4 regions of the Ligilactobacillus salivarius genome follow, and region 4 is predicted to be linked to each of the others. Evidence: predicted binding sites of a transcription regulator. Region 4 holds the regulator's gene; each other region holds the start of a gene.
What was found. Region 4 encodes CtsR, which represses protease genes until heat stress. Its sites were predicted from a motif close to TTGGTCAAAAAAGGTCAAANA; they were not measured.
Positions count from the first base shown of each region.

Region 1: clpB (ATP-dependent chaperone ClpB) is a predicted target of CtsR. The motif match lies at 2,193-2,213, and genes of this name have one in related genera.
Region 2: PTA89_RS01755 (ATP-dependent Clp protease ATP-binding subunit) is a predicted target of CtsR. The motif match lies at 4,441-4,461, and genes of this name have one in related genera.
Region 3: ftsH (ATP-dependent zinc metalloprotease FtsH) is a predicted target of CtsR. The motif match lies at 3,803-3,823, and genes of this name have one in related genera.

Region 1 covers NZ_CP117983.1:922,779-931,231, forward strand. Annotated here, with positions in the region: gene PTA89_RS04650 (cysteine desulfurase family protein) at 1-549, shown strand, start outside; gene PTA89_RS04655 (DUF1831 domain-containing protein) at 562-903, shown strand; gene mnmA (tRNA 2-thiouridine(34) synthase MnmA) at 1,016-2,143, shown strand; gene clpB (ATP-dependent chaperone ClpB) at 2,268-4,859, shown strand; gene PTA89_RS04670 (YjzD family protein) at 4,909-5,094, opposite strand; gene dnaE (DNA polymerase III subunit alpha) at 5,243-8,453, shown strand, end outside.
Region 2 covers NZ_CP117983.1:424,562-433,014, forward strand. Annotated here, with positions in the region: gene PTA89_RS01740 (alpha-galactosidase) at 1-580, shown strand, start outside; gene PTA89_RS01745 (MucBP domain-containing protein) at 623-1,663, opposite strand; gene PTA89_RS01750 (DUF1827 family protein) at 1,812-2,090, opposite strand; gene PTA89_RS01755 (ATP-dependent Clp protease ATP-binding subunit) at 2,212-4,404, opposite strand; gene PTA89_RS01760 (hypothetical protein) at 4,553-4,747, shown strand; gene PTA89_RS01765 (phosphocarrier protein HPr) at 5,006-5,272, shown strand; gene ptsP (phosphoenolpyruvate--protein phosphotransferase) at 5,272-6,993, shown strand; gene PTA89_RS01775 (glycosyltransferase family 4 protein) at 7,170-8,369, shown strand; gene PTA89_RS01780 (glycosyltransferase family 4 protein) at 8,372-8,453, shown strand, end outside.
Region 3 covers NZ_CP117983.1:1,422,775-1,431,227, reverse strand. Annotated here, with positions in the region: gene PTA89_RS07000 (putative polysaccharide biosynthesis protein) at 1-541, shown strand, start outside; gene PTA89_RS06995 (RNA-binding S4 domain-containing protein) at 541-810, shown strand; gene PTA89_RS06990 (FtsB family cell division protein) at 849-1,244, shown strand; gene PTA89_RS06985 (S1 domain-containing RNA-binding protein) at 1,333-1,797, shown strand; gene tilS (tRNA lysidine(34) synthetase TilS) at 1,855-3,213, shown strand; gene hpt (hypoxanthine phosphoribosyltransferase) at 3,230-3,769, shown strand; gene ftsH (ATP-dependent zinc metalloprotease FtsH) at 3,910-5,988, shown strand; gene hslO (Hsp33 family molecular chaperone HslO) at 6,121-7,011, shown strand; gene dusB (tRNA dihydrouridine synthase DusB) at 7,029-8,021, shown strand; gene lysS (lysine--tRNA ligase) at 8,115-8,453, shown strand, end outside.
Region 4 covers NZ_CP117983.1:264,753-273,205, reverse strand. Annotated here, with positions in the region: gene rpoC (DNA-directed RNA polymerase subunit beta') at 1-60, opposite strand, end outside; gene rpoB (DNA-directed RNA polymerase subunit beta) at 89-3,688, opposite strand; gene PTA89_RS01125 (ATP-dependent Clp protease ATP-binding subunit) at 3,976-6,462, opposite strand; gene PTA89_RS01120 (CtsR family transcriptional regulator) at 6,484-6,951, opposite strand; tRNA gene PTA89_RS01115 (tRNA-Pro) at 7,143-7,216, opposite strand; gene PTA89_RS01110 (dihydroorotate dehydrogenase) at 7,253-8,197, opposite strand; gene carB (carbamoyl-phosphate synthase large subunit) at 8,216-8,453, opposite strand, start outside.

The DNA of each region.
Region 1 (8,453 bases), 660 kb from region 4:
GTGTCTGCACATAAATTGAATGGCCCTAAAATGTTAGGATTTCTATATCGCAGAGATGGAATTAATTTTCCATCCTTAATCAAAGGTGGCGATCAAGAATTAAAGCGTCGTGCAGGAACTGAGAATGTACCAGCAATTGCAGGTTTTGCAGAAGCTGTTGGTTTATTACCAGCAGAAGTAAAAGAAGAACATCGCCAAAAATACTTATCTTTTAAACATCAATTGGTGGATGGATTAAAGGAAAATGGAATTGACTTTGAGATTAATGGGCATCTTGAAGAAAATCAATTACCTCAAATTATTAGTATCTGGTTTAAAGGCTTTGCTAGTGATAGTTTACTAACTAACCTTGATTTAAGTGGGATTTCAGCAGCTGCTGGTTCAGCATGTACAGCTGGCTCATTGGAACCTTCTCATGTTTTAGCAGCAATGTATGGTGAAGATAGTCCAAGAGTTGCTGAATCCTTACGTTTTAGTTTTGGAATCAATAATACTAGTGAGGACATTGATTACTTGATTAAGACGTTAGTAAAAATTATTAAGAAATAGAGGGGATTTATTATGGCATATGGCACAACAGCAAAAATATTAGGAGATACAAAGACATACAAACTTTCTACTAATGTTAAGAGATTTCCACTACGCGATGCAGGCTTTATAGAGTCTAAGGGTGGTAAATTTCAATTAGAACGTTCATTAGATCCATATTCTCCTTTCAATCAAGGATATAAATTAAAAGTCGCAATTCAAGCTGACATGAAGAACTTTAAGATGGTTACTTTAACAGCTAATGGAATGCGCGAAGTAAATATTTTTAAAGGTAATGACAACCAAGGTAATATTGAACAATTAGAATTTATCATTAATGATTTAAAGGAAAGGAAAATCCTAGAAGAAGTTTAGGATGTATTTATGCTTGATATTAATGGTAATAATAGCTATAATGTAGCTTACTGAACAAAAACGACCTTCAAATCGTGAAATTCAGAATATATTGAAATGATGGTGATTTTTTGTGAAAGACAAGAGTCAAATTCGTGTCGTTGTAGGAATGAGTGGTGGAGTTGATTCTTCAGTTTCTGCTTACTTATTGAAACAACAAGGATATGACGTTGTTGGTGTATTTATGAAAAACTGGGATGATAAGAATGATAGTGGTGTCTGTACAGTAACAGAAGACTATCAAGACGTAGCTAAAGTTGCTAGTCAAATTGGTATTCCTTATTACTCAGTTAACTTTGAAAAGGAATATTGGGATAGAGTATTCACATATTTCCTTGATGAATATAAAAATGGACGTACTCCAAATCCTGATATTATGTGTAATAAAGAAGTTAAGTTTAAAGCTTTCTTAGATTACGCAATGTCTATTGATGCAGATTATATTGCAATGGGACACTATGCACAATTGCGTCGTGATGAAGATGGCAGAGTGCATTTACTACGTGGAGCAGATGATAACAAGGATCAAACTTATTTCTTGAGTCAGCTTTCACAAGAACAATTACAAAAAGTAATGTTCCCAATTGGACACTTACAAAAATCAGAAGTGAGAAGAATTGCTGAAGAAGCAGGTTTAGCAACTGCTAAAAAGAAAGATTCAACTGGAATTTGCTTTATCGGTGAACGTAACTTTAGTAAATTCTTAGGTGAGTTCTTACCTGCTCAACCAGGTGAAATGGTAACTCTTGACGGTGAAGTAAAGGGAAATCATTTTGGCTTGATGAACTATACTATTGGTCAACGTAAAGGCTTAGGTATTGGTGGCGATGGCAAGAGTAATGAACCATGGTTTGTTATCGGTAAAAATTTGAAGACAAATACTTTATTAGTAGGACAAGGCTACCACAATGAACATTTATATGCTAATAGTTTAGATGCTTCAAAGTTAAGTTTTGTTGACGATATTTCTGATCGCGGTGATGAATTCCATTGTACAGCTAAGTTCCGTTATCGCCAAAAGGACACAGGCGTTACAGTTAAATTTAATGAAGATCGTACAAAGGTTGAAGTTATTTTTGACGAACCTGTACGTGCTATTACTCCTGGACAAGAAGTTGTATTTTATGATGGTGAAGAATGTCTAGGTAGTGGAACTATTGACCACGCATATAAGGAAAGTAAATTATTACAATACGTATAATTTTGATAAAGAGGATTGCTATTAAGTGATCCTCTTTATTTTTAAATAAAAGGTCAAACTTAGTCAAAGTTTAAAAAAGATGATATAATATAGGAGATGAAATATATTATAAGGACTGATAAGTATGGATAACGAAAATTATACAACTGAAGTTCAAAAAAGTTTGGCAGAAGCGCAAAAGGTGGCAATTAACCGAAAGCATCAAGAAATTGGAATTAATGAATTATTTAAAGTGTTAGTCCAACCTGGAGAAATAGCTGCCGAGATTTATAAAAAAGCAGGTTTAGACATACAGGCCTTCGAAAACTTTATTGATGGCGAATTAGATAAAGTTAGTGTTGTTGAAGGTGGTAATGTTCAATATGGACAATCAATAAGTCAGCAACTTTTTTCATTATTGCAAAAAGCACAAGAAATAGCTAAAGGCAATCAAGATACTTATGTTTCTGTAGATACCTTAATGTTAGCTTTAATGGAGTTAGAGTACAATCCCTTAACAGAATATTTAAAGCAAACTGGATTAACAAAAAATCAGTTAGGCAAGGTTGTAGCTGATTATCGAGGAGGAGAAAGAGTGACAAGTCAAGATCAGGAAAAAGGCTATAAATCACTTGAAAAGTACGGAGTAAATTTAAACAAAGAAGTTAGAAATGGTAATCAAGATCCTATTATTGGACGTGATGAAGAAATTCGCGATGTTATTCGAATTTTATCAAGAAAAGCTAAGAATAATCCAGTTTTGATAGGTGAACCTGGTGTTGGTAAAACGGCTATTGTTGAAGGACTAGCACAGAGAATTGTTCGAAATGATGTTCCAGATAACCTAAAAGATAAGACTATAATTTCTTTGGATATGGGTTCCTTAATTGCTGGAGCTAAATATCGTGGAGAATTTGAAGAACGATTAAAGAATGTATTAAAAGAAGTGAAGAAAAGCGAAGGAAAGATCCTACTTTTCATTGATGAAATTCATAATATAGTTGGAGCAGGTAAGACTGAAGGTTCGATGGATGCTGGAAACTTATTGAAGCCAATGTTAGCTAGAGGCGAATTACATTTAATTGGTGCCACTACTTTGGATGAATACCGAGAATATATTGAAAAAGATAAAGCTCTTGAAAGACGTTTCCAAAAAGTACTTGTTAAGGAGCCAACTGTTGAAGATACAATTTCCATTTTGCGTGGCTTAAAAGAACGTTATGAAATTCATCACGGAGTTCGTATTCATGATAATGCTTTAGTAGCAGCTGCAACTCTATCCAATCGCTATATTACGGATAGATTTTTACCAGATAAAGCCCTTGATTTAATCGATGAAGCTTGTGCTGAAATACGTGTAGAAATGAATTCCGTTCCTAATGAATTAGATCAAGTAACTCGCGAGTTAATGCGTGAGGAAGTTGAAGAAGCTGCTTTGAAGAAAGAAACAGATGCTGCATCTAAGAAACGCTTAGAGGAGTTACAAGCCGAATTATCCAATTTACGTGAAAAAGCTAATAAACTTCGTCAACGTTGGGAAGATGAAAAACTAGACATCCAAAAAGTATCTGATAAGAAATCTGAATTAGATAAAGCTCGTCATCAATTAGAAGAAGCTGAAAATAATTACGATTTAGAAAAGGCTGCTAAGTTACAACATGCAACGATTCCACAACTAGAAAAAGAACTACAACAATTGGAAAATAGTGAACGTCCTAAAGAATGGATGGTTGAAGAGTCTGTCACTGATAAGGAAATTGCAGAAGTAATTAGTAGAATGACTGGTATTCCAATTAGTAAATTGGTTGAAGGAGAACGTGAAAAACTTTTACATTTAGCAGATAATTTGCATAAGCGTGTAATAGGCCAAGATGAAGCTGTAGATGCAGTCTCTGATGCAGTCTTAAGATCTAGAGCTGGTTTGCAAAATCCTAACAAGCCACTGGGATCTTTCTTGTTCTTGGGACCAACAGGTGTTGGTAAAACAGAACTAGCTAAGGCTTTAGCAGAGAATTTATTTGATTCTGAAAGCCATATGGTAAGAATAGATATGTCAGAATATATGGAAAAATATTCAGTTTCAAGATTAGTTGGTGCTGCTCCTGGTTATGTAGGATACGAAGAAGGTGGACAACTTACAGAAGCTGTTCGTCGCAATCCTTATACTATTATTTTGTTAGATGAAGTTGAAAAAGCTCATCCAGATGTTTTCAACATTTTATTACAGGTTCTAGATGATGGACGCTTAACTGATGGTCAAGGAAGAACGGTTAACTTTAAGAACACAATTTTAATCATGACATCTAATTTAGGTTCAGAGTTCTTGCTAGAAAATAATTCTACAGATGGTACAATTTCTCCTGAAATAAAGAAGAAAGTTATGCAACTAACACAGGCACATTTCAAACCAGAATTTTTAAACCGTATTGATGATATTTTGATGTTTACACCATTAACAATGGATTCTGTACAAAAGATTGTTGAAAAATTCATTCATCAATTGTCAGACAGGTTAGAAAGTCAAGAGATTACGTTAGGTATTGATGAAGATGCTCAGAAGTGGATTGCTAAAGAAGGATATAACCCAGCTTATGGTGCAAGACCATTGCAAAGATTTATAACTAATAACGTTGAAACGCCGCTAGCTAAGGAAATAATCGCTGGGAAAATTCTACCTCATTCTAAAGTGACGGTAACTTTAGTAGATAACCAATTAAAATTTATAACTCAAGCATAATAAAAAAGTGTGTGAATTTTACGTTCACACACTTTTTGTTTGATATAAACTATTTTGAAGCTTTTTTATCGCTGATAAAGTAGTTCAAGCAGTTAATACCGATTAAACCACCAATCATGCAAATTACACCACTTGCTAACCAGTCAAATTGAACACCAGTTAAAGCAGAAATGATATAACCAATAACTTCACCATAGATAAAGCCCCAAAATAGGACTGTAAGTTGTTTACCCATTTTCAACACCTCATATCTATACTAAGTTATTCTATCACAATTTTAAAGAACTTACATGTAATATTTGTGTATCTTATCTATAATTTTGTAAAGTTGATATCTTTTAAGTATAATGAAATTGTATTTTGTAGGAAAGGAGAGATATTATATGTATGCTCCCTTACAAGTTTTAAGTTCATATAGTTTGTTGCAAAGTCCATTGAGAATTTCAGAGTATGTAAAGTTAGGAAAAGAATTGGGATACAGTGCTCTGGTATTGACAGATATAAATTCAATGTATGGCGTTTTGGACTTCTATCATGAATGTGTTAAAGCAGGAATTAAGCCAATTATTGGTATTACATTACAATCTAGCGATGATGAGTATATTTTTATTGCTAAGAACAGTAATGGTTATCAAAATTTGATGAATATTTCTTCAAAGAGACTAACTGCAGTAGATGAGAACTATAAAAATATTTTTAAATTAGCAGATATTACAGAGTATTTACAGGATGTAATTGTTGTATTGAATCCATCGTATCTAACGGTAAATGACATAATAAGTGATCAAGTGACAGAATTACAAACATTAGTGTCAGCTGCCGAGACAATTTATTATGGTGTTAATCCTAATGATAGAGATGCTATAAATAATGATTTAATGGCTGCTGAGAAGTTACAATTAGAGACGATTTTATTAACACCAGTTAAATACTTAAAAGAACGTGATTATTTTAGTACTAAGGTATTACAAGCCATAGGAACTGGTGAAAATGTTAATCCGAATTGGAATTTTAAAAATGATGGAAATTATCTACATACACCTGAGGAATATGAGCGCTTAGGTACAGATTATTTAAGTAGTGCATATCAAAATGCAATTAATGTGATTGCTCAATGTAACTTAACATTAAACTTTCCTAAAACACAGTTACCCCATTTTAAAGAAACTAATGGCTTAAATTCAGAAGATTTCTTAAGAAAATTATGTCAAGAAGGATTAGCTAAAAGAATAGCGGAAGAAAATATAAAGAACCAAGAAGAATATCAAAATAGATTAGATTATGAATTATCAGTTATTCATCGCATGGGATTTGATGATTACTTCTTAATTGTTTGGGACGTGACAAATTTTGCTCATGAAAATAATATTTTAACCGGTCCAGGTAGAGGATCAGCAGCTGGTTCTTTAGTTTCATATACCTTATATATTACTGATATTGATCCTATTAAGTATGACTTGATTTTTGAACGTTTTTTGAATGAAGAACGTGCTCAAATGCCAGATATTGACTTAGATATTCCTGATATAAAAAGAGATACTATCATTGAATACTTACATCAGAAATATGGGCAGCAACATATGGCACAGATCATAACCTTTGGAACATTAAAAACAAAACAGGTATTGCGCGATGTTGCTAGGGTATTTGATTTAAAAACTTATGAAGTAGATGCGTGGAGTAAGGCGATACCTAAAGAATATGGAATTACTCTAAAAGAAGCGTATGCTAGTAGCCAATCTTTGAAGAACTTAGTTGCAGATAACTCTAAGAATCGACTATTATTCGAAACAGCCATTGCACTTGAAGGACTACCACGACATTATTCTACACATGCAGCTGGGATTATCTTAAGTGATGATGATTTAGTAGATCACGTACCAGTTCAGATTGGTGGCGATGGTATTTTAATGAGTCAATTTGCTAAAAATCAAGTTGAAGAAGTTGGATTGTTAAAAATGGATTTTCTAGGATTGAGAAATTTATCAATTTTGGAAAATACAATTACACTAATAAAAAAGGGTTATCATATTGATTTTGATATAAGAAAAATTAATTTGGATGATCCTGAAACTTTAAAGATCTATCAAAATGCAGAAACAAGTGGTATTTTTCAATTTGAATCAGCTGGTATCAGAGGGGTACTAACAAAATTAAAGCCTACTTCATTTGAAGATGTAGCAGCGGTAAATGCCTTATATCGTCCAGGACCTATTCAAAATATTGACGAATTTATTGCAAGAAAGCATGGTGAAAGACCAATAACTTATCCTTCAAAAGAACTGGAAGGTATTTTGAAGCAAACTTATGGAATTATGGTTTACCAAGAACAAGTTATGCAAGTTGCTTCTACTATGGGAGGCTTTACTTTAGGACAAGCGGATTTGCTTAGAAGAGCGATGAGTAAAAAGAAACATGATATCATCTCGCGAATGGAAGTTATGTTTATTAATGGTGCGATGAAAAAAGGATACACGCATGAAGTTGCTAAAAAAGTGTATGCTTACATCATGGAATTTGGAGATTATGGTTTTAACCGGTCACATGCAGTTGCTTATTCAAAAATGTCATTTGAATTAGCATATATAAAAGCACATTATCCAGCAGCTTTCTTTGCAGCTTTATTAAATTCAGTAATTGGAAATCCACGTAAAACTAAAGATTATGTTTTAGAAGCTAAGAATAAGGGAGTAAAAGTTCATCATCCAGACATCAATATTAGTCAATCTCTATATATCTTACGTAATGGGGAAATCTACTTTGGTTTAAGTTGTATTAAGTCATTGAGAAAGAACTTTCTTCAAGATATTTTGCAAGAAAGAAAACGAAGTGGTATTTTCAAAAACATGGAGGATTTCTTGCAAAGAATCAATAAAAGATACTTAAAAAGAGAATTAATAGAGATTTTAATTTATTCAGGTGTCTTTGATACATTTGGTCAATCTAGAAAAGAATTGTTGGCGATGTTACCACGCTTATTAAGCAATATTGAACTTAGTGGAAATAATGTTGAACTATTTTCAATGTTAGCACCCAAGAAAATGACTGTAGAAAAGATAGAGATTTCAAATGATGAACTCTTAGAAAAAGAGAATTATTATCTAGGGGCTTATTTATCAGGCCATCCAGTCGAAAAATATACAGAGTTAATCTATTTAACCAATTCAACTAGAGTTTCTCAAATAAATGAGTCTAATAAAGATAAGTATGTTTCAATGATTTTGCAGATAAAAGTTATAAAAATCATTAGAACTAAAAATGGTTCTCAAATGGCGTTTGTAACTGCAGCAGATCAAACTGGAAACATGGATTTAACGTTTTTCCCTAATGCATATAAGAGATTTTCATCAGTTTTGGAAGATGGAAATATAATCTTGATTGAAGGTAGAGTTGATACAACAAGAGGATTGGCCATAACAATTAGTAAAGCGATGTTAGCAAACGATGTAAGAATAAAAACTTATTATCTACGCTTATCAAAAGCCTTCGATACAAGTAAAAGGAGAAATCTTGAAAAGTTAATGCTCCAAAATAGTGGTAATGTACCTGTTATTATAGTTGATGAAAAATCGGGGAAAAAGAAACTTCTTAATA
Region 2 (8,453 bases), 160 kb from region 4:
CTTTGTTTACTACATGCCACAAAGCTGGACTAGTGATAATACGGACGCGATTGCCAGATTAACTATTCAATATGGTACAAGTTTAGTATATCCACCATCAATGATGACAGCTCATGTGTCTGCAGTTCCAAATCATCAAACTGGTAGAGTGACACCAATCGATACTAGAGGTGCAGTTGCTATGAGTGCAGTCTTTGGTTATGAGTTAGACTTAACAACATTGACAGACGAAGAAAAAGAAATTGTTAAAAAACAAGTAAATCAATACAAGGGTATTAGAAAATTAGTCCAATATGGAGATTTCTATCGTTTACAATCTTCTAAAGATGGTAATAAAACAGCTTGGATGTTTATAAGCCCTCAAAAAGATGAAGCAGTAGTAATGGTATGTAAAGTTTTAGCAGAAGCTCAACCTGTATTAACGAAAACTAAATTATATGGATTAGATACCAATAGGAACTACCGTGATGTTGAAACTAATAAGGTTTATGGTGGCGATGAATTAATGGAATTAGGATTCTATGATCCTATTATCCGTAATGACTATGCTGCTACAATGTATCATTTAAAAGCTGAATAAATAAAAAAAGAGATGTAAGTTGAATTTCAACTACATCTCTTTTTAAAATTGTAGATATTCCCAAATTGTCCAACCTAGACCATCAACTTCAAACCAAAGCATATGACCGACACGGTTACGAGCAGTTATGAGCACAGTTTTTCCATTTTCTATCTCATTAATTTTTTTACCGAATGGTCGATCATAAAGAGCAAGTTTTTGGTTAGGTACAAAGTTAATTTCAGCAGTAACAGATAATTTAACTGGTTCAGGAATACTTAGTTCAGGATCATCCTGGATAGGAGCGATCTTTAATGTATCTGATAAAGTATATGGATTGTTTTCTAGTAATTCCATACGTTGTTCATCAAATTTAACCCAGGCATTTCCGCCAATGTTATACCACCAATCATTATTGATAAGCTGAATAGACTCAAATGTTTGCCAAACAGTATCTGGAGCAAGTGTGACAGATATATCATGTCCTTCGGGTTCTGTATAACTTAAACAATAAGAATTGATACGAAGATAATGCACATTATGATCAACAATTTTCCAACGTGATTTACGATAATAGTATGTGACTAATTGTTGTTTATCTGAGAAGACACCACGAGTAGGACCAACAGCTTTTTGTAGTGAATAGTCAGGGATGGTAGGGGCATTTAATTCAAAACGTTCCCCAAAATCTCCTCGGATAAAGACAGGACGCATCAGTAACTTTTGCTTATCAATATCTTGTGAAAATAGCCAAACATCAGCCCCTTGATGTTTACGATAGGTAAGAGTTATAGAACCATATTGATCAACAAAGGCACTGGTAAATCCTGAAATATTAATTAAGTCATAGTTGGGAAATTCTTTGAATCTTAAATGAAGTTCTTCGCCAATATATCCAGAAATAATTTGTGGAGTAGTCAGACTTTGACCACGATCATCTTGATATATGATGATTAAAGTAGCGTTATGTCCAACTTTAGTGATAGGTTCTTTATTTTTATCTGAGAGATCACTTTTTTCAACTGTGGATATATCATTTTTTTGTTTTGCTTCATTATTTTTATTAAACTTCATCAAGTTTTTTACTGAGTCTAAGAATGCCATTATTTCACCTCATTTCATGAAGAACTATTATCTTCTATTATATCATTAAAATAAACAAGATTTTAAATGAATTTGTGAAATAATAAAAGCCCGACAAATTTGATGTAAAATATCAATCTGGGGCTAATAAGTAGTAGTCATATATGAATTAGTTATTAACGATGATTTCAACTAAACTCTTTTGTTTAGTAATCTCCATATTTTTAGTGTCATTCTTCAAAAGTTTTTCAACAACAAAATTTATTTCTTTGTCAGTTATTCCACGTAATTTATTAGAAATTATAATTTCAGAAAATCCATGTTTCTTTTTATATACAACACGTGAATTTCCTAAAGTATAAACTTTAATGAAGTGGACAGGGGTGGCTGCTAATTCACGTTGAATGTCTTTAGCATGACTAGCAGTTACATCAACTAAATGCATCATAATAATCACCGAACCTTTCCTATATCTCTAATTATATTATAGCTAAATATATTAATTTTATCAAAAATATTGAATAAAAAAGCATAAAAAAGAGAGTTAAAAAATTAACTCTCTCAAAAAATTAGTCTTCATTTTTTTTAGACTTAGATTTAATTACGATATCATCATTCTCATCTAAATCAGCAACAAAATTTTGAACATTTGGATTATCAAGATAAAAATCAGCAATTTTATCTTCAATTTGTTCTTGAATTACACGACGAAGTGGTCTAGCACCCATCTTAGGATCATAACCTAATTCTGCAAGTTTATCTGCTACCTTATCACTAACATCAATGTGCATATTTTGATCAGCCATCATTTTATTAACATCATCTAGCATTAACCGAACAATTTTGACTAAATCATCTTTAGACAATGGATTAAATTCAATGATATCATCAAAACGATTTAAGAATTCAGGTTTAAAGTATTTGGTTAATTTATCAATAACTGAATGAGATGAACCATTTGCTTCAGCTCCAAAACCAACCGATACTACAGAATCACCACTACCAGCATTACTTGTCATAATGATGATAGTATCTTTAAATGAAACTGTTCTTCCTTGAGAATCAGTTAGGCGTCCATCATCAAGAATTTGTAAGAACATATGCATTACATCAGGATGAGCTTTTTCAACTTCATCAAGTAAAATTAAGCTATAAGGATGACGACGAACTTGTTCAGTTAATTGGCCAGCTTCTTCATAGCCAACATATCCAGGAGGAGAACCGATTAATTTAGAAACTGAGAATTTCTCCATGTATTCACTCATGTCAAATCGAATCATTGAGTCTTCAGTACCAAATAACTCGCGGGCTAATTGCTTAGCTGTTTCAGTTTTACCTACACCAGTAGGACCAACGAATAAGAATGAACCAATTGGACGTCCTGATTTATTGAAACCTATACGATTTCTTCGAATTGAACGAGCAACCTTATCTACAGCTTCATCTTGACCAATAACATGTTTTTCAAGTGAAGAGCCTAAATCACGAAGTTGTTCCTTTTCTTTAGCTTTTAACTCACCAACAGGAATGTTAGTTTTTTCTTCTATGATATGTTCCATATCTTTTTCGGTAACAACTGGAGTATCTTCATCTGAAGCATTGTCTTTCATCTTTTCAAAACGTGATACTTGGTCACGATAGTAAGCTGCTTTTTCATAATTTTCTTCTTTTAGTGCAGCTTGTTTTTGATTTTCGGCATTCTTAATGCGTTCTTCAATAATTTTTGGATCAGTTGCATGAATCGTTAAATTCTTACGAGATCCAGATTCATCTAATAAATCAATTGCTTTATCCGGTAAGAATCTATCTTGAATATATCTATTAGATAAAGTTACAGCAGCCTTTAAAGCTTCATCAGTATATTTTACATGATGATAAGCTTCATATTTATTACGAATACCATTTAGAATTTTAATAGTTTCTTCTACACTAGGTTCATCAACTTGAACTGGTTGAAGACGACGAGCGAGTGCGGCATCTTTTTCAATTGTTCTGAATTCATTTAGGGTAGTAGCACCTACTAATTGGAATTCTCCACGAGCAAGAGATGGCTTGAGCACATTACCAGCATCCATTCCACCTTCAGCATTACCAGCACCAACAATTTCATGAATTTCATCAATAAATAAGATTACATCTTTTTGTTGTTTCAATTCTTTCATTAGTTGTTGCATTCTTTGTTCAAATTGTCCACGGATACCAGTTCCTTGTACTAAAGAAACAACATCTAGACGAATAACTTTTTTCCCGATTAGTTTTTGAGGAACATCGCCATTAACAATTTTTTGGGCGAGTCCTTCAACAACAGCAGTTTTACCAACACCAGCTTCACCAATTAAAACAGGATTATTTTTAGTACGTCTATTTAGAATTTCAATTACTCTGGCTATTTCTTTATCACGTCCAATAACTGGATCGATTTGACCATTTTTTGCTTCTTCTGTTAAATCTAATCCATATTGTCCCAGAATAGAGGAATCACCATTACGATTACCGTTATTTCCACCTATGCGACCACTTTGTGTAGGTGGCTCTTGAGACATACTTTGTTGGTTAGAAAAATTAGGATTAGATATAGCTTTGAAAATATCATCTAAACTACCAAAACCAAATGGATCTTGTCCGATATTATTAAAGCCGTTAGCTTCATTTTTGATTTCTTGGTAACAATTTTGACAAAGATCAATAGAGGTTTGGCGACCGTTTAAATTAGTTGTTAAGTGAATTGTCGCAGGATTTTTATGACAATTTTGACATAACATTGATTTTCACGACCTTTCTATCAACATATCAAAGTTATTTTGACCAACTTTGACCTTAATGACTTCATTATACAATGTTAGGTATAAAGTTCAAGTATAAAGACTTGGATAAAATATATGTTATAATTTTGTGCGCGAGGTGATTTTTATGGAAAAAGATTATACTGCATTGTTAGACGAACTTAGAGAAGGAACACTAGATAAGTTAGAAATAAATACAGAAGAATTCATGGATTTTCAAAAAGCTTTTATGAATTATAGTCATAGAAAGAATATTGTTGGAACAGCTAAACGAGGTGGGGGAGCTACCTATATTTATAGTAAGGAATCCAAATTAATTTAGTATTAATTATGTTTTGTGCATGATAATGATTTTAGCAAGTATATTTTAAGTATAAATCAGTAAAGACAGTTATTTAACAGTAAAAATACCTAAAAAATATGTATAAATTTAAAATGAAGTAAGTCTTGTCTTACTAAGGTTTTCATGTTATTATCATAGTATCGAGATTGTTATCGTTTGCATATTGTTAATGTAAACGTGTTCTTAACAAGGCTCTTAATCACATATATTTACTTATTCAAAGGAGATTGATTAATAATGGAAAAGAAAGAATTTCACGTAATCGCAGAAACAGGTATTCACGCACGTCCAGCTACATTGTTGGTACAAGCAGCAAGCAAATTTAACTCAGATGTAACATTGGAATACAATGGCAAGTCTGTAAACTTGAAGTCTATCATGGGTGTTATGTCCTTAGGTGTAGGCCAAAATGCTGATGTTGTAATTTCTGCAGACGGTGCAGATGAAGCAGAAGCAATTGCTGCTATTGAAGAAACAATGAAAAAGGAAGGTTTAGCTGAATAATGACTAAGGTTTTAAACGGTATCGCAGCTAGTGATGGTATTGCAGCTGCTAAAGCTTACATGCTCGTTCAACCTGATTTATCATTTGAAGAAAAAACTATTGATAATCCAGATGCTGAAATCGAACGTTTAAGTGTAGCTGTTGAAACTTCCAAACAAGAACTTGAAGTCATTAAGCAAAAAGCTACTGAAAATCTAGGTGCTGAAGAAGCACAAGTTTTTGAAGCTCATTTGACAATTTTATCTGATCCAGAATTATTTGGACAAATTAACGATAAAATTAAAAATGACAAAGTAAATGCTGAAGCTGCTTTGAAGAGTGTAACTGATATGTTCATTCAAATGTTCGAAGCAATGGAAGATAATGCTTATATGCAAGAACGTGCTGGTGATATTCGCGATGTTACTAAGCGTGTTATGGGTCACTTGTTGGGAGTATCTATTCCTAACCCTGCATTAATTAATGAAGAAGTAGTTATTGTTGCTCATGACTTAACTCCTTCCGATACAGCTCAATTGGATCGTAATTTTGTTAAGGGATTTATCACAGATATTGGCGGACGTACTTCTCACTCTGCTATTATGTCTCGTACATTAGAAATTCCTGCAGTTGTAGGTTCTGGTAATGCTACAAGTGAAATTTCTGAAGGTCAAATGGTTATTATTGATGGTTTAGATGGACAAGCATTAGTAGAACCAACTGACGAAGAATTAGAAGATTACAAGGCTAGAGCCAAAGCTTTTGCTGATCAAAAAGCAGAATGGAAATTATTGAAGGATGCTAAGTCAGTTACAGCAGATGGTAAAGAAGTTAAATTAGCTGCAAACATTGGTACACCTAAAGATGTTGAAGGTGCAAATGATAATGGTGCAGAAGCAGTCGGTTTATTCCGTTCTGAATTTCTTTACATGGATGCTTCTGAATTGCCATCTGAAGAAGATCAATTTAAGGCATATAAAGCTGCTGTTGAAGGTATGAATGGTAAGCAAGTTGTTGTTCGTACAATGGATATTGGTGGAGATAAGGAATTACCATATCTTCCATTACCAGAAGAACAAAATCCTTTCTTAGGATATAGAGCTATTCGTATTTCTTTAGATCGCCAAGATATTTTCCGCACACAATTAAGAGCTTTGTTGCGTGCATCCCATTATGGTAGCTTAGCTATCATGTTCCCAATGATTGCTACTGTCCAAGAATTTAAGGATGCAAAAGCAATCTTTGAAGAAGAAAAAGCAAAACTTGTTGCAGATGGTGTTCCAGTATCTGATGATATCGAAGTAGGTATGATGATGGAAGTTCCAGCTGCTGCAATGGTTGCAGATAAATTAGCTAAGTACGTTGACTTCTTCAGTATTGGAACAAACGACTTAATCGGTTATTCTATGGCTGCTGACCGTGGTAATGAAAAGATTTCTTACCTATACCAACCATATAACCCTTCAATCTTGAGATTAATTAAGAATACAATTGAAGCATCACACAAAGAAGGTAAATGGACTGGTATGTGTGGTGAAATGGCTGGAGATCAAGTTGCAGTTCCTATCTTATTAGGATTAGGTTTAGATGAATTCTCAATGAGTGCTACTTCAATTTTGAAGACACGTAGTTTGTTGAAGACACTAGATTCTAAGAAGATGGAAGAATTAGCTGATAAAGCAGTTAATGATTGTGAAACAGCTGATGAAGTTGTAGAACTTGTAAATCAATACACAAAATAGTTTAGTATAACTTATATAAAAGGCTTGAGAGGGGAATACCTTCTCGAGCTTTTTTGATTTGTAAATTATTTGTAAAATTTGGGATATTTGTTGATCAAATTATGGGTTTTAATTGCAATGGTTTTGTTAAAAACATATAATTAACAATGACTATAAAATGACAGAGGGGGATATATGTGAATATCGGAATATTTACGGATACTTATTATCCGCAAGTAAGTGGTGTTGCGACCTCTATCAAAACGTTACGAGAACAATTAGAGAAACAAGGTCACACAGCGTACATTTTTACGACAACTGATCCTAATGTTGACAAAAGTATTTATGAGCGTAATATTTTTCGCTTTTCAAGTATTCCATTCATTTCATTTACAGATAGACGTATTGCTGTAAGGGGACTTTTTCATGCTTATCAAGTAGCTAAAGAATTAAATTTAGATATTATTCATACTCAAACAGAATTTTCGATGGGATTAATTGGGAAATTCGTCGCTAAAAATTTGAAAATTCCATGCATACATACTTATCATACAATGTATGAGGACTATCTACATTATGTGGCTAAAGGAAGATTATTAAAGCCTTATCATGTTAAACAAATGTCTAAATCTTTTTGTTACCACATGTCAGGAATAGTAGCACCTAGTTTAAGAGTTAAAGAGACATTAGAACGATATGGAATTGATGAACCTATTGAAATAATTCCAACTGGAGTAGATATCTCTAAATTTTCTAAAAGTACAAATGAAAATATTAGAGAAAAATATAAAATAAATTCAGAGCAACCTTTACTACTAACTTTGAGTAGATTGGCCTTTGAAAAAAATATAGATAAGTTACTAAATGCTATGCCGGATATTTTAGCTAGAGTTCCAGAAACTAAATTGATGATTTGTGGCGATGGACCTGCTAGAGAGAGTTTGGTACAACAGGTATCTGATATGAATTTAACTGATAGCGTTATTTTTACTGGAGAAATTAACAATGATGAAGTAGGTAGCTACTATAAGGCAGCTGATGTTTTCGTTTCAACTTCAGTATCAGAGTCACAAGGATTGACCTATATAGAAGCAATTGCTTCAGGTACAAAAGTAATTACTACTCACAGTCCATATACAGATTCAATTTTGACAGATGCAAGTATAGGTATGACCTTTACAGGCGAAGATGAATTGGTTAACAAGGTTGTTGATTATCTATTAAATGGTGAAAAATATAATGATTCTAAACCGAGAGAAGAATTGTTGAATAGTATTTCTGCAGATAATTTTGGGAGAAAAGTTGTTTCTTTTTATGAAAAATGCATGCTAGATTTTGATATGAAAAAGAAATTAAGATTTAATTCTGATGAGCTGAACAAAGCGAAAGGAAGATAATTTTGATAAAGATAGGGATGTTTTCTTCGGCAACTAAGGTTAAAGGACAAGGTGTTGGAAGTGCATATACAGAGTTAATAAATT
Region 3 (8,453 bases), 640 kb from region 4:
TGATAGTGAACTTAGCTTGGTAATTGGAATATATTTACTAGGTATAATTTTAATGACAGTAATCAATAGTTATAGTTCTATTTTACAAAGCATTGATGAGTACAAAGTGTTACTGATTGGATTAGGGGTAGCTTTCTTAACTAAATATATTCTTAATAGTTACTTAATTGGTAAAGTTGGAATAATTGGAGCAAGTATTGCTACTACAGCTAGTTTATTATTAGCTGCAATTATCATTATTCTCTTTAGTTCAATAAAGCTTGAGATTTTATTTAGAAGTGATGGTTATGTCTTAAAATTATTACTTATTTCATGTATTATGGGGATAGTAGTAAAAGAACTTTCGATATTATTAGGATACCTATTGGGAAGTTCTAGATTAGATGTCGGAATAATTTCAGTAATATGTATTCCTGTGGGAGTATTTATTTTTGGAATTTTAGCAATTAAGTTTAATTTATTTACCAAAGAAGAATATATGGCGATGCCAGGTGGAAATAAGATTATAAAAATAATTGACAAATTAAATGGAGGACGTTGATGAGATTAGATAAGTTTTTGAAAATATCACGCATTATTAAAAGAAGAACAGTAGCAAAAGAAATTTCAAGTCAAGGTAGAATTACAATTAATGGCAAGGTGGCTAAATCATCATCAAATGTAAATGTTGGCGATGAAATTGTGATAAACTTTGGTAATAAAGTATTAACAGTCAAAGTTAATGATATTAGAGATACAACAAAGAAAAAAGAAGCACAAGAATTGTTTGAAGTTATCTCTGAAGAATATAAGGAAGATTTTTCTATATAAATAGTTTTGGACAAAGAATGGAAGGGGCTAGATAGTCAGTGAAGAAAAGATCAAAGATTACCATCATGGATAATGATTATTTTCGTAAGCAACAAGCTAAAAGTAAAAATGCTGCTTTAAAAGCTAAACACTATCAACATTATCGATTGTTTAGAGTAAGTATTATTTCTTTAACTATACTATTAACAATAGTGTTTGGAATAAGACTCATTACAATGCACTATCAAACCCAAAATATTAATGTTCAAACGGAAGAAGCTAATAAGAAGTTAGAAAAAGTAAAAGCTAAAAATGCTGATTTGAAAGAGCAGATTAAGCAATTAAATGATGAAGATTATTTAAGAAAATTAATTCGAGAAAAGTACTCCTATTCTAAAGATAACGAAATAATTTATAACTTACCAACAGATGTTACAAAAAATATTGGACAATAATTAAAAAAAGTTTAATTTAGTAGTATTAATAATATTTAGTGCGTGATATACTGAGAGGTATAGAATTTCGAGGAGGAAGACAATTTTTATGTCGATTGAAGTAGGAGCTAAACTTTCCGGAAAAGTTTCAGGAATTACAGATTTTGGTGCATTTGTTGATTTAGGGGATAAGAAGACAGGATTAGTTCATATTAGTGAAGTATCCAATACTTTTGTTAAAGATATCCATGAAGTCTTATCTGTTGGTGATGAAGTTACTGTTAAAGTTTTATCTGTCAGTGATGATGGTAAGATCGGTCTTTCCATCAAGAAAGCAGTAGATAAACCTCAAAAACAAAACAACCACCGTCGTAACAATAATCACGAACAACATAATAATAGGGATAAAGTAAAGAAAAATCATAATACTTCTTTTAAGCCAAAGCATGAAGAAAAGAAGAAAGATTTCGATTCCTTATTAGCTGGATTTTTGAAGGAAAGTGAAGATAGATTGACTTCCTTGAAACGTAATACAGAAGGAAAACGTGGCGGTCGTGGCGGTCGTCGCAGCTAATACAACAAAAGGCAAGAGGTAATTACTTCTTGCCTTTTTATTTTTTTGAAGTGAGTGATAAAGTTGAATGTAAAAAAATTTGAAAATCAATTATTACAGCGACTTAGGGATTTAAAAATTTCTAATAAAAAAGTATTGCTTGCAGTTTCTACAGGTGTAGATTCTATGGTCTTATTATCAGGAATGTTGAAATTGAGTAAAGTTTTAGATGTAGAAATTAATGTCGCTTATATTGATCATCAATTACGAGAGCAAAGCAAAGAAGAAACAAAATTTATTAAAGAGTTTTGTTTTGCACGGAATATTCCTTTATATGTATACAGGTGGGAAAAAGAAGAACATCCTGTACAAAGCATTGAAGCTGCAGCCAGAGAAGTTAGATATAACTTTTTTGAAAAAGTCCTAAAAGAAAATAATATTGAGTACTTGGTAACGGCGCATCATGGAGATGACCAAGCAGAAACTTTTTTAATGAAATTAATTCGAGGTGGGAATATTCAACAATTACAAGCAATTCAATCTGTACGCATTTTCAGAGAGGATTATCAAATAGTTCGTCCCATGTTAATTTTTAATAAAAAAGAAATTTATGATTATGCTAAACAATTAGGGATTAAATATTATGAGGATGAAACTAATAAAAGCGATGACTACCAAAGAAATAGGTTACGACATCATATAATTCCAGTATTAAAAGCAGAAAATCCAGAATTTTTAAAGCATGTATTAGAATATACTCAGCAATTAACAAATAATTTACAAGCAATTCAAGAAGTAGCTGATGTGAAACTGAATAAGATTTCTAAAGAAGAAACTTTGGACTATGATAAATTTGTTAAAGAAAGTCCCTTATGGCAACGTATTCTACTTGAACGATATTTAGAAGTAAAAGGATTAGAAATCAAAGAAACACAGGTACAGCAAATTTTAGCGATGCTTAATGATGAGAAGAAACCTCAAGCAAAGTTTGATTTGAATGAAAAATTTGAATTCTATCATGAATATCTCGAAATAGGAATAAGAATTAAAAGTACTACTAGTTTAAATCTAGAAGAAAATTTTGAATTAAAATTGAATCAATGGCACAACTTAGAAGAAGGAAAAAAGATAGGCTTATTTAAGCTTGATGAAATAGAACTAATGCCTGGAGATGAAACTCTAGTTGTAGAAGATAATGAAAATTGGGTAATTAGACATAGACAACCGGGTGATTCACTAAAAATGAGCTTTGGAAATCAAAAAATTAAAAAAGTTTTTATTGATAAAAAAATTCCAAGTGAACAGAGAAATAAAAGTTGGCTAATTACAAAAAATAAAAATGAAGTGTATTGGATTTTAGAAACAAAAAAAACTGATTTGTCACTGGCCCCACAAAATGCTAAAATTCATTACATACTAGTATTTAGAAAAAAGTAAGAAAGAGGTTAATCTTATGAACAACGACATCAAAGAAGTTTTATACAGTAAAGAACAAATCGCTGAAGTTACTAAAAGACTAGGAAAGCAAATTACTAAGGATTTTGAAGGTAAAAATCCATTAGTAGTTTGTGTTCTTAAGGGTGCTGTTATGTTCACAACTGATATTATTCGTGAAATCGATACATATTTAGAATTAGATTTTATGGACGTTTCTAGTTATGGAGAAGGAACAGAATCATCTGGTGAAGTTAAAATTATTAAAGACTTAGATACATCTGTAACTGGAAGAGATGTTTTAATCGTTGAAGACATTATCGATACAGGTCGTACATTACAACGTTTAGTTGAACTATTTAAGCATCGCAATGCAAAATCTGTTAAGATTTGTACTTTACTTGATAAACCTGAACGTCGTGTTGAAGGAGTTAAGCCTGACTATGTAGGTTTTGAAGTTCCTAATGAATTTGTAGTAGGTTACGGTTTAGACTTTGCAGGTCGCTATCGTAACTTAGGATATGTTGGAATTTTGAAGCCTGAAGTTTACGAAGGTTAATAAAATTTTAAACAATTTATTTTAGTGAAATTAATAGTCAATAATAGTCAAAATTTATTAATTATGCTATTATATTCACAATGGAGTGCTTATTTAATGGTGATAAGTGACTCTTTAATCCTTGGATATGGAGGAACGTTATGAATAACAACAGGAATGGTAACGGACTTCTTAGAAATAGTTTCTTTTATATCGTAGTATTCTTGGGTATTATGGGTGTCTTGTATTATATGTTTGGTAGTCGCCAAAGTATGCAGACACAACAAATTCAATCTAGTCAATTTATAACAGAATTGAAGAAGAATAATATTAAAGATTTTACGATGCAACCTTCTGGAAGTACGTACAAAATAACGGGTACTTATCGTCATGCTAAGAAATCATCTGGTTCGAGTGGTATTGCCGGAATTGCTTCCAGTGGTGCGGATGAATCAACTGGTTTTACAACTAATGTATTGACGAATGACTCGACTGTAAAACAAATTCAAGAGTATGCACAAAAAAATAAAATAAAAAATAGTGCTAAAGAAGAAGAATCTAGTAGTATTTGGATTCAACTTTTAATTTCAGTAGTTCCAATTCTATTCTTCATTTTCTTCTTCTACATGATGATGGGTCAAGCTGGCCAAGGTGGCGGCGGTGGCCGTGTTATGAACTTTGGAAAATCCAAAGCTAAGCCTATTGACAAAAAGAACAATAAAGTTCGTTTTTCAGATGTAGCTGGTGCTGAAGAAGAAAAGCAAGAATTAGTTGAAGTTGTAGAATTTTTGCGTGATCCACGTAAGTTCTTAGCTTTAGGTGCTAGAATTCCATCTGGTGTGCTATTGGAAGGACCTCCAGGAACTGGTAAAACTTTACTTGCTAAAGCTGTTGCTGGTGAAGCTGGTGTACCATTCTTCTCAATTTCTGGTTCTGACTTCGTTGAAATGTTCGTCGGTGTTGGTGCTAGTCGTGTGCGTGACTTATTTGAAAATGCTAAAAAGAACGCACCATCTATTATCTTTATCGATGAAATTGATGCAGTAGGTCGTCGTCGTGGTGCCGGAATGGGCGGTGGACATGATGAACGTGAACAAACACTTAACCAAATGTTAGTTGAAATGGATGGTTTCGAAGGTGATGAAGGTGTCATCGTTATGGCAGCTACTAACCGTTCTGATGTATTAGACCCTGCTTTGCTACGTCCAGGTCGTTTTGACCGAAAGATTTTAGTAGGTCGTCCTGATGTTAAGGGTCGTGAGGCTATTTTGAAGGTTCACGCTAAGAACAAGCCTTTAGCAAAAGATGTCGATTTGAAGATGATTGCTAAGCAAACACCTGGTTTTGTTGGTGCTGACTTAGAAAACTTATTGAATGAAGCTGCATTACAAGCTGCTCGTCGTGATAAGAAAGAAATTGATGCATCTGATATCGATGAAGCAGAAGATAGAGTTATTGCAGGACCTGCTAAGCGTGATCGTGTAATTAGTAAGCATGAACGTGAAACAGTGGCATATCACGAAGCTGGACATACAATTGTAGGTTTAGTATTAAATGAAGCACGTGTAGTTCATAAGGTTACAATCGTACCTCGTGGACGTGCTGGCGGATATGCTATCATGTTACCAAAAGAAGATCAAATGTTGATGTCCAAGAAGAACCTTAAGGAACAAATTGCTGGTTTGATGGGTGGACGTGCAGCCGAAGAAATTATCTTTGGTCAACAATCTTCTGGTGCTTCTAATGACTTCCAACAAGCTACTCAATTAGCTAGAGCAATGGTTACAGAATTTGGTATGAGTGACAAGTTAGGCCCTGTTCAATATGAAGGTCAAGCTAATATGCAACCTGGTGAATTCAATGGTCAACATAGTTACTCTGGACAAACAGCTAATATCATTGACGAAGAAGTTAAACGTATTGCCAATGAAGGTATGCAACAAGCTAAGGAAATTATCGAAGCTCATAGAGAACAACATAAAGTAATCGCTGAAGCATTACTTGAACATGAAACTCTAGATGAAAAACAAATCTTGAGTTTGTATAAGACAGGTAAGATGCCAGCAGAAAACGAAGATGAATTTCCTAGTGAAAAGGCAGCAACTTTTGAAGAAGCAAAACAAGCTGTTGAACGTAGAGAAGCTAAAAAACAATTAGCTGAAAAAGATGAGGAACATAAAGAAACAGAAGTGTTCTATCCTCATGAATCAGATGAAGATTCTGATAAGAAAGATGAATAACAAAAATGGTATTGGTGGTTTTAAACTGTCAGTACCATTTTTTATTTGACAAAATAAAAAAGATAATAATAGAAAAATTGACTACAATTTGTTAGTATGTAATTTGTGTATAAAAATAAAGAGGTAAGAAAAATGTCTGATTATTTAGTTAAAAGCTTAGTATATGATGGAGCAATTAGAGCTTATGCAGTTGATGCTACTGAAACTGTAGGAGAAGCACAAAAATTACACGATACTTGGAGTGCTGCTTCAGCTGCTTTTGGTAGAAGTTTGATAGGTACTTTATTATTATCAGCATCGGAACTATCTGGTGATGAAAAAATGACCGTAAAAATCAATGGCGATGGACCAATTGGGGCTATTGTGGTAGATGGTAATGCTAAAGGTACAGTCAAAGGATACGTACATGAACCACATGTGCATTTGCCTTTAAATGAAAAACATAAGATTGATGTTAAAGGCGCAGTAGGTACTCAAGGCTTTTTATCAGTAACTAAAGATTTAGGATTAAAAGAGCCTTTTACAGGACAAGTGCCCCTTGTATCTGGTGAGTTAGGTGAAGATTTCACTTACTATCTAGCTAAGTCAGAGCAAATTCCATCAGCCGTAGGATTATCTGTTTTTGTTGAAGATGATAACACAATAGGTGTAGCTGGTGGTTTTATGATTCAAGTTTTACCAGGAGCTAGTGATGAGATTTTAGATGAAATTGAAAAGAAGTTACAAGAAATACCGTTAGTATCTGAAATGATGCGTAAAGATGGTAAGACTCCTGAAGAAATTTTGTATACACTTTTCCCAAAAGACAAAGTAAAAATTCTTGAGAAAATGCCAGTAGCATATGAATGCGATTGTTCAAAAGAAAGATTTGCTGAAGCACTAGCAAGTTTACCTAAAAAAGATCTTAAAGAAATGATAGAACAAGATAAAGGTGCAGAAGCAGTTTGCCATTTTTGTGGGAAAAAATATGAATTTAATGAAGAAGAATTAACTAAAATTATGAATGAAGCTAATCAAGCTTAAAATGGAGGAAGAGAATAATGGAATGGAAAATTGGTGATATAGTTATCCCTAATCAAGTTGTAGTAGCTCCTATGGCTGGGGTTACAAACGTTGCCTTTCGTATGATTTGTAAGGAATTTGGTGCAGGTTTAGTTGTTTGTGAAATGATTTCTGACAAAGGAATCCATTTTAGAAATAAGAAAACATTAGATATGCTATTTGTTGATCCAACTGAGCATCCAGTTAGTGTCCAAATTTTCGGTGGTAGCAAAGAAACTTTAGTTGAAGCTGCTCAATTTGTGGCAGAAAATACTGCGACTGATATTATCGATATAAACATGGGTTGTCCAGTTCCTAAAGTTACAAAGACTGATGCTGGTGCAAGATGGCTTTTAGATCCAGATAAGATTTATGAAATGGTTCATGCAGTTACTAGTTCTATAGATAAGCCTGTAACAGTTAAGATGAGAACCGGTTGGGATGAAGATCATATTTTAGCTGTTGAAAATGCATTAGCAGCAGAAGAAGGTGGAGCTAAAGCATTAGCAATGCATGGACGTACTAGAAAGCAATTATATACAGGACATGCAGATTGGGGAATTTTAAAAGAAGTAGCTGATCATTTAACTAAGATTCCATTTATGGGGAATGGTGATGTTCGTACACCAGAAGAAGCTAAGAAGATGTTGGATGAAGTTGGAGCAGATGCAGTAATGATTGGTCGTGCAGCTTTAGGTAATCCTTGGATTGTTAAGCAAACAACACATTACCTTGAAACAGGAGAAATTTTGGAAGAACCTACACCTGCAGAAAAGATTAAAGTTGCTAAGGAACATTTACATCGTTTAGTTAAAGCTAAAGGTGAAGTTATTGGGCCAAAAGAATTCCGTTCTCAAGCTGCATATTATTTGAAAGGAATCCCACGTTCCGCGCGTACTAAAGCGGCTTTAAATTCTGCAGATACAGAAGCAGAAATGATCGATATTTTTGATAATTTCTTAGCAGATACATTAGCACGTCAAGCTGTTTAGTGGATATTTTGTTAATATTATAATTAATATGTTCAGTTGACTATGATATAATAAAGAGCAGTGTATAAATTATTGAGAAAGTGAGGATTTTAAATGGCTAATCAACAATCAATGAATGATCAGTTAAGAGTTCGTCGTCAAAAGATGCAAGAATTGCGCGATGAAGGCGTTGATCCATTCGGTCATAGATTTGAGCGTGATTTCTTAAACAAAGAATTACACGACAAATTTGAAGATAAGACAAAAGAAGAATTAATTGACTTAGATGTTAAGGCTACAATCGCAGGACGTATGGTAGCAAAGCGTGGTAAAGGTAAGGTAGGCTTTGCTGATTTACAAGATAAGACAGGTAGAATGCAACTTTACATTCGTAAAGATGAAGTTGGCGAAGAAATGTACCATATCTTTAAACGTTCAGATTTAGGAGATTTC
Region 4 (8,453 bases):
GATCTTATCGGAAGAAGCAAGACCGATCTGCATACTATCGAATTTATTGACATCGATCAAAGGACCGACCTCCCTTTCTTATAATTGTCTATTCTGTCTTAGTTTCTTCTTTTTCAGCAGTTTCTTGTTCTGCTTCTTTAGCTTTCTTTTCTTCTTGTTCCTTTGCGAATTTCTTCAATGCATCAACGTTAACAATATCATCGTCTTCGTCATCCATATCACGTAATTCAATTTCATTCTTATCAGCATCAAGAACTTTCATATCCATACCTAATGCTTGTAATTCTTTAACAAGAACACGGAATGATTCAGGTACACCTGGTTTTGGAATTGGTTCGCCCTTAACGATAGCTTCATAAGTCTTAACACGTCCAACAACATCGTCAGATTTGTAAGTCAAAATTTCTTGCAGTGTGTAAGCAGCACCATAAGCTTCTAATGCCCAAACTTCCATTTCACCAAAACGTTGTCCACCAAATTGTGCCTTACCACCAAGTGGTTGTTGTGTAACTAATGAGTAAGGTCCAATTGAACGAGCATGAATCTTATCGTCAACCATATGTGCAAGTTTAAGGTAGTACATAACACCAACTGCTATACGGTTATCGAATGCTTCACCTGTACGTCCATCATATAAAACAGTCTTACCATCGCCAGGTAATCCAGCTTCTTGTAATGCACTCCAAATATCTTCATCACGAGCACCATCGAAAACTGGTGAAGCTACGTGAATACCTAATTTACGAGCAGCCATACCTAAGTGAAGATCCAAAACTTGTCCGATGTTCATACGGGAAGGCACACCCATTGGAGAAAGCATGATATCGATTGGAGTACCATCAGGCATAAATGGCATATCTTCTTCTGGAATAACAACAGAAACAGTACCTTTATTACCGTGACGTCCAGCCATCTTATCCCCAACTTGTAACTTACGTTTTTGAGCAATGTAAACACGAACCATCATATTTACACCTGGGGATAATTCATCTCCACCTTCACGAGTAAAGATTTTAACGTCTTGAACAATACCACCTGCACCGTGAGGAACACGTAATGATGTATCACGAACTTCACGTGCTTTTTCACCGAAGATAGCATGTAACAATCTTTCTTCTGCAGATAATTCTGTTACACCTTTAGGAGTTACTTTACCAACTAAAATATCTCCATCTTTTACTTCAGCACCAATACGGATAATACCAAATTCGTCAAGGTTCTTAAGAGCATCTTCACCAACATTAGGAATTTCACGTGTGATTTCTTCAGGTCCTAATTTAGTATCACGAGCTTCAGATTCATGTTCTTCAATATGAATAGATGTATAAACATCTTCTTTAACTAAACGTTCGTTAATTGCGATAGCATCTTCGAAGTTATAACCATCCCATGTCATAAATGCAATCAATGGATTTTGACCTAAAGCCAATTCTCCATTTTCCATAGCTGGTCCGTCAGCTAATACTTCATCAGCATCTACTCTGTCTCCAACACGTACAATTGGTGTTTGGTTATAGTTCTTACCACCATTAGAACGATGGAATTTCATCAATTTATACTTGTCCAAAGAACCATCGTCACGGCGAACTCTAATTTCACGAGCATCTACATATTCAACTGTACCTTCATGTTCAGAAATCAATGCTACCCCAGAGTCATGTGCAGCTTTGTATTCAATACCTGTACCAACTAATGGTGCATGCGGCTTAATCAAAGGAACAGCCTGACGTTGCATGTTAGCACCCATCAAAGCACGGTTAGAGTCATCGTTTTCCAAGAAAGGAATACATGCTGTAGCAACAGCAACTACTTGTTTAGGTGAAACGTCCATGTAGTCAACTTTTTCAGTTGAAATTTCAACGTCATCATCTTTCTTACGAGCCATAACTACATCATCAACAAAGGAACCATCATCATTTAATGGTGAGTTAGCTTGTGCGATAACGTAATTATCTTCTTCATCAGCTGTTAAGTAGTCAATTTTATCTGTAACTTTATGTGTTTTCCAAGATACACGACGATATGGTGTTTCAACAAAACCATACTTATTAATACGAGCATAAGAAGATAAACTGTTGATCAAACCAATGTTAGGACCTTCAGGAGTTTCGATAGGACACATACGACCATAGTGTGTATAGTGAACATCACGAACTTCGTATCCAGCACGGTCACGAGTCAAACCACCAGGTCCCAAAGCAGAGAAACGACGTTTATGAGACAATTCACCCAATGGATTAGTTTGGTCCATGAATTGGGACAATTGAGAACTTCCGAAGAATTCTTTAATTGAAGCAACAACTGGACGAATATTAATCAATTGTTGTGGTGTAACAGTTGATGTATCTTGAATTGACATACGTTCACGTACAACACGTTCCATACGTGATAAACCAATTCTAAATTGGTTTTGTAATAATTCACCTACAGAGCGAGTACGACGGTTACCCAAGTGGTCAATATCATCTGTTGAACCCATACCTTCTTGTAAATTGAAGAAGTAGTTCATGGAAGCTACTATATCAGCTGGTGTAATGTGCTTGAATTGGATATCAACATTTGCATTACCAATAACATTTACTACCTTTTCTGGATCCTTTGGTGAATATACTTTCACAATTTGAAGAGTCATTGGTTCTTGAACAACACCTTCTTCAGATGGATGGAAAGTAAATGTCTTGAAGTCATCTCTTGCTAAGTATGGAGCTAATTTATCCATAACTTGCTTATCAATAACTTCATCCTTATTTACAATAATTTCGCCTGTATCAGGATCAGCTAATGTTTCTGCAACAGTTAAATTCAATAAGCGTGTCTTTAAATCTAACTTCTTGTTAATCTTATAACGACCAACAGGTGCTAAATCATAGCGCTTTGGATCAAAGAAACGAGCTGTTAACAAACTACGTGATGAATCAGCAGTCTTTGGTTCACCTGGACGTAGACGTTCATAAATATCTTTCAAAGATTCTTCTACACGAGAATCATCCATATTCTTATGTACATCTTTTTCCAAAGTAAGCATCAAGCTATCGCTATTAGATCCTAAAATTTCTACAATTTCATTATCAGAACCGTATCCCAAAGCACGGATAAGTTCTGTTAATGGAATTTTACGAGTACGATCAATACGTACATATGCTACATTCTTTGCATCTGTTTCATATTCTAACCAAGCCCCACGATTAGGAATTACAGTTGTACCGTAGTTAGTACGACCATTCTTATCTAATTCGGAGTTGAAGTATACACCTGGAGAACGAACTAATTGTGAAACAATAACACGTTCTGCCCCGTTAATAATGAATGTACCTTGCTTAGTCATCAATGGGAAATCGCCAAAGAATACATCTTGTGACTTAATTTCACCAGTTTCATGGTTGATTAAGCGTAAAGTAACATGTAATGGTGCTGAATAATTAGCATCATGTTGACGTGCTTCTTCAACTGTATACTTTGGTTCTAAAAGTTGATAATCTACAAATTCAAGTGATAATTTACCTTGAAAATCTTCAATTGGCATAATGTCATCAAACATTTCACGAAGACCTTCATCTAAAAACCACTTGTAAGAATCAGTTTGAACTTCAATCAAGTTAGGTAGATCAAGAACTTCTTTAATTCGCGAGTAACTTCTACGTACACGGTGTTTACCGTATTTTACTAAGTGTCCTGCCAAGTTGTTCACCTCTCAAAAAATTTGCTGTGACTCGATTAATTTATTACAATTTTATTACAATTTTATTACAATTTTATTACAATTTTATTACAATTTTATTACAATTTTTATTTTTACCGGTTTTTTGGCAAAAAAAAGCAAAAACAGACAGAGACAAATTAAATTTGCTTCATACTATTTTTGCTTTTATCAAGTCTGCTATGGACAATATATCATAACAAACAATCAATTCACAGTTTTTCGCATTTATATATTTTAAATGGATATTCAGTATTTGTCAATACTAAATATAACTATTAACTATTTATTTTTTCTGCAGCTACTGGATTCTTAACTTTTATCGTTATTTCACCTTTTTTAGCACCTATTGTTACTGTTGCTCCAGTTTCGATATTACCTGCTAATAATTCTTCACTTAGTAAGTCCTCTATCTTATCTTGAAGGACACGTCTAATAGGACGAGCACCATATTCAGCATCAAATCCAGCTTCTGCAACTATATCTATTGCTGCAGGGGTAATTTTCAGATTAATATTTTGCTCTTTAATCCTATCTATAATATTCTTAGCCATCAATTTAACAATTTGATGAATTTCTTCTTTATTAAGCGAATGGAATACAACAGTTTCGTCAAGACGATTCAAGAATTCTGGTCTAAAAGTCTTCTTCAATGTTTCTCTAACTTTTGCTGCCATTGCTTCATAATCATCGCTGACATCTTTTGCACCAAAACCTACTGATTTTTCATCGCGTAAGGCTGTAGCACCTAAGTTAGATGTCATAATGATAATTGTATTTCTGAAGTCTACCTTTCTACCTTTAGAATCAGTTAAAAATCCATCATCTAATACTTGTAACAAGATATTGAAAACATCATTATGAGCTTTTTCAACTTCATCTAATAATACTACTGAATAAGGATTATTTCTAACCTTTTCAGTTAATTGTCCGCCTTCATCATATCCTACGTATCCAGGAGGAGATCCAATTAAACGACTAGTTGTGTATTTCTCCATATATTCACTCATATCAATTCTAATCATTGAATCCTCTGAGCCAAACATAGCTTCTGCTAAAGCTTTAGCTAATTCAGTTTTACCTACACCTGTAGGACCTAAGAACATAAATGAGCCAATTGGTCTTGTAGGATCCTTCAAACCACTTCTTGCTCTTCTTATCGCTTTACTTACTGCTTTAACAGCTTCATCTTGTCCTATAACTCGATTATGCAATATCTTTTCTAATCTAATTAGTCGGTCTCCTTCAGAACGATTAATTTGAGTTACTGGAACACCAGTCCATTCAGAAACAACTTCTGCAATATCTTCAGCCGTAACTTTTACACGATAGTTATTGCTATCCTCTTCATCTTTGTCACGTTGGATTTGCTTTTCAAGCCTTTCTTGAATCTTTAATTCTTCATTTCTGATTTCTGCAGCTTTTTCAAAATCTTCTTTTAACAACGCTTCTGTCTTCTCTTGGGAAAGCTCTGATAATTTCTTCTTTATTGCAGAAACTTTGTCCACTTTTTGTGCATTATTAATTCTTACTCTAGCAGCAGCCTCATCCATTAAATCAATTGCCTTGTCAGGTAAAAATCTTGAAGCAATATATCTTTTACTTAACTTAACTGCACTCTCTAATGCCTCATCTGTAATTTGAAGTTGATGATGTTTTTCATATTTAGGACGTAATCCTTTTAGAATTGTCAACGCTACTTCTGGGGTTGGCTCATTGATTGTCACACTAGCAAAGCGTCTTTCCAAAGCTGCATCAGCTTCAACATATTTTTGATATTCATTTAAAGTTGTTGCACCTATTACTTGTACTTCACCACGCGCTAATGCTGGTTTTAAAATATTGGAAGCATCTATCGCGCCTTCAGCACCACCCGCGCCTATTAGAGTATGCATTTCATCAATGAATAAAATAACATTGCCATCTTCACGAATTTCTTCAATAATCTTCTTTAATCGATCTTCAAATTCACCACGATATTTTGTTCCAGCAACCAAAGATCCCATATCAAGCATCATTACACGCTTATTCTTCAAATTATCAGGAACTTCACCATTTACAATCTTTTGTGAAAATCCTTCTGCAACAGCTGTTTTACCTACACCTGGTTCTCCCAAAAGAACTGGATTATTCTTTGTCCTTCTACTTAAAATTTGAACAACACGCTTAATTTCATTATCTCTACCAACTACTGGATCAATTTGATCTTTACGCACCATTTCTGTCAAATCACGTGCTAATTCATCTAACGTAGGTGTACCATTATCCTGTTTCTTTTCTGATAACGCTAATTTCTTACGTGTTCTATTAGCTGTTGTTGCATCTACACCCATTGTACGATAGGTAATATTTTTCACCTTACGTAAATCAATATTCAGAGCTGCTAGAATACGTGAAGAAATAGTTTTATCATCTTCTAATAGTGCTAACAAAATATGTTCTGTTCCTACCTTTTCAACATTAAAAAGTTTAGCATGTTCTCTAGCACGCTCTAATACATAACGAGTCCTTGGGGAATATGGTAAATAAGTATCAGCGCCTCTACGTTGTAAATTACCGTATCCTACGATATGTTCAATTTCTTCTCGCACATCTACTTCAGTTACTACAAAACTTTGTAATACTTTAGCAGCTACGCCATTTTTCTCCATTGTTAGTGCTAAAAGTAAATGCTCTGTTCCTATTGCTTGATGCTTGAAGTAATTAGCTTGTTGTTGTGCAAGAACTAATACTTGTTTAGCACTCGGTGTATACCTTTCTTCCATAGCCATAACCATTACTCCCTTCTATTCTTCGCATCTCAATTGATTTAAGATACTTACCAAAATCCTTGCGCGAATCATATTTTCCATTTCAGCAGTCGGCAAATCCAAAGCTTGTCGGCTAATAGCAGCTAAGACATAATTTGCTTCTTTTCTAGAAAAGACGCCATCCTCGTATAAACTACTAATTAATTGGTAAGCCTGGTTTTCTGTAATTTCAGTGCCAATTGCAGAAATCAAATCATCTAAAACAGACTGATTCTCTGCCAAATCTACTTTTACAATCCGAATATAGCCGCCACCGCCACGTTTACTTTTAACAACATAGCCATTTTTCAAAGTAAAACGAGTTTTTATTACATAATTAATTTGTGATGGAACACAGTCAAATTGCTGTGCAATCTCAGACCGCTTTATTTCAATTCTTCTTGAATCAGCCAATATATCTTTCAAATATTGTTCAATAATATCTGAAATGTTACGGTTCTGCATAATTCTCCATCCTCTCTTGTAGGTTTGACCTACATTGACTTTTAGTCTATTATAAATGAATTTCGGCAACAAATGCAAAAATTTAGTATCTATTAACAATCAAAAAACTCTCTTTAAAGTAGTGCAAGAATTTTTTAATCCCTACTCTACTCAAAGAGAGTTTAACAATATTGTGTTTTTTTAGAATCCTATCGGAAAAACAAGATTCGAACTTGCGACCCCATCGTCCCGAACGATGTGCTCTACCAAGCTGAGCTATTTTCCGAGTACAGATTCCATTATATTACTTTATTTTTACTTATTAAAGCTTGAACGCTCCACGTTTTTTCACATTTAAACGTAATTCCTCAAGGCTTTCAATTCCCAATTCTTCCATTCTCTTTGGAAGTTCTTCAATCAAATGTGGACAAATCATAGAATCATGGAAATGTGCAGTTCCAACAGCAACAGCTGAAGCACCAGCCATATACATCTCTAAGACATCATCTACTGTTTCTACCCCGCCCATCCCAATAATTGGCAAATCAGTATTTTGAGCGACTTGATAGATCATTCTAATCGCAATTGCTTTTACAGCTTTCCCAGATAAACCACCCATAATGTTACCAAGTACTGGTTTACCTGACGCTACATCTATGTGCATTCCTAAAACTGTATTAATCATGCTTATTCCATCTGCTCCACCACGCTCCACAGCTTTAGCAATAGCCACTATATCTGTTACATTAGGTGAGAGTTTTACATAAACAGGAACTGTTGAAACTTCCTTAACTTTCTTTGTTAATCTTTCAGCAACTTCTGGAACAGTTCCAAATGCCATACCACCTTCATGAACATTAGGACAAGATATATTCAACTCTAATGCATTAACCATTCCTGATTGTGACAATTTAGTAGCTACTTCAACATAATCATCTTCTGTTGCTCCACCAACACTTCCAATTATTGGTAGTTCAGGATATTTTTCTCTTAAAGCTGGTAACTTTTCAGACACTACTACATCTACACCAGGATTAGTAAGACCAACTACATTTAAGACTCCATCTTCAATTACTGAAATTTTAGGATCAGGATTCCCGGTTCTAGCTTCTGGAGTAGTAGTTTTTATAACCAATGCTCCTAATGTATCCAAAGAATATTTATTAGCACTTGGAACATCGCCGAAGCCAAAAGTCCCACTAGCAGGCATGATAGGATTTTTTAATTCTAGTCCAGGCAATGATACTGCCAATTTTTTTGTTTCCATGATAAATTCCTCCATTAATTAAAGTGAGTTAGTAGCAAATGAACGATTTTCAAGTGCTTTTAATAATGCATCTGCTGTATTTAATGATGTTAGCAATGCAATATTATGCTCGATAGCTAATTGACGGATTACAAATCCATCCGATGCTACTTCTTGATCATGACTCATAGTATTGATTACTAAATCAACACCATCATTAACGATCAAATCATGTAATGAAGTTTCATTACCAGTATCTTTACCTAACTTATCTACA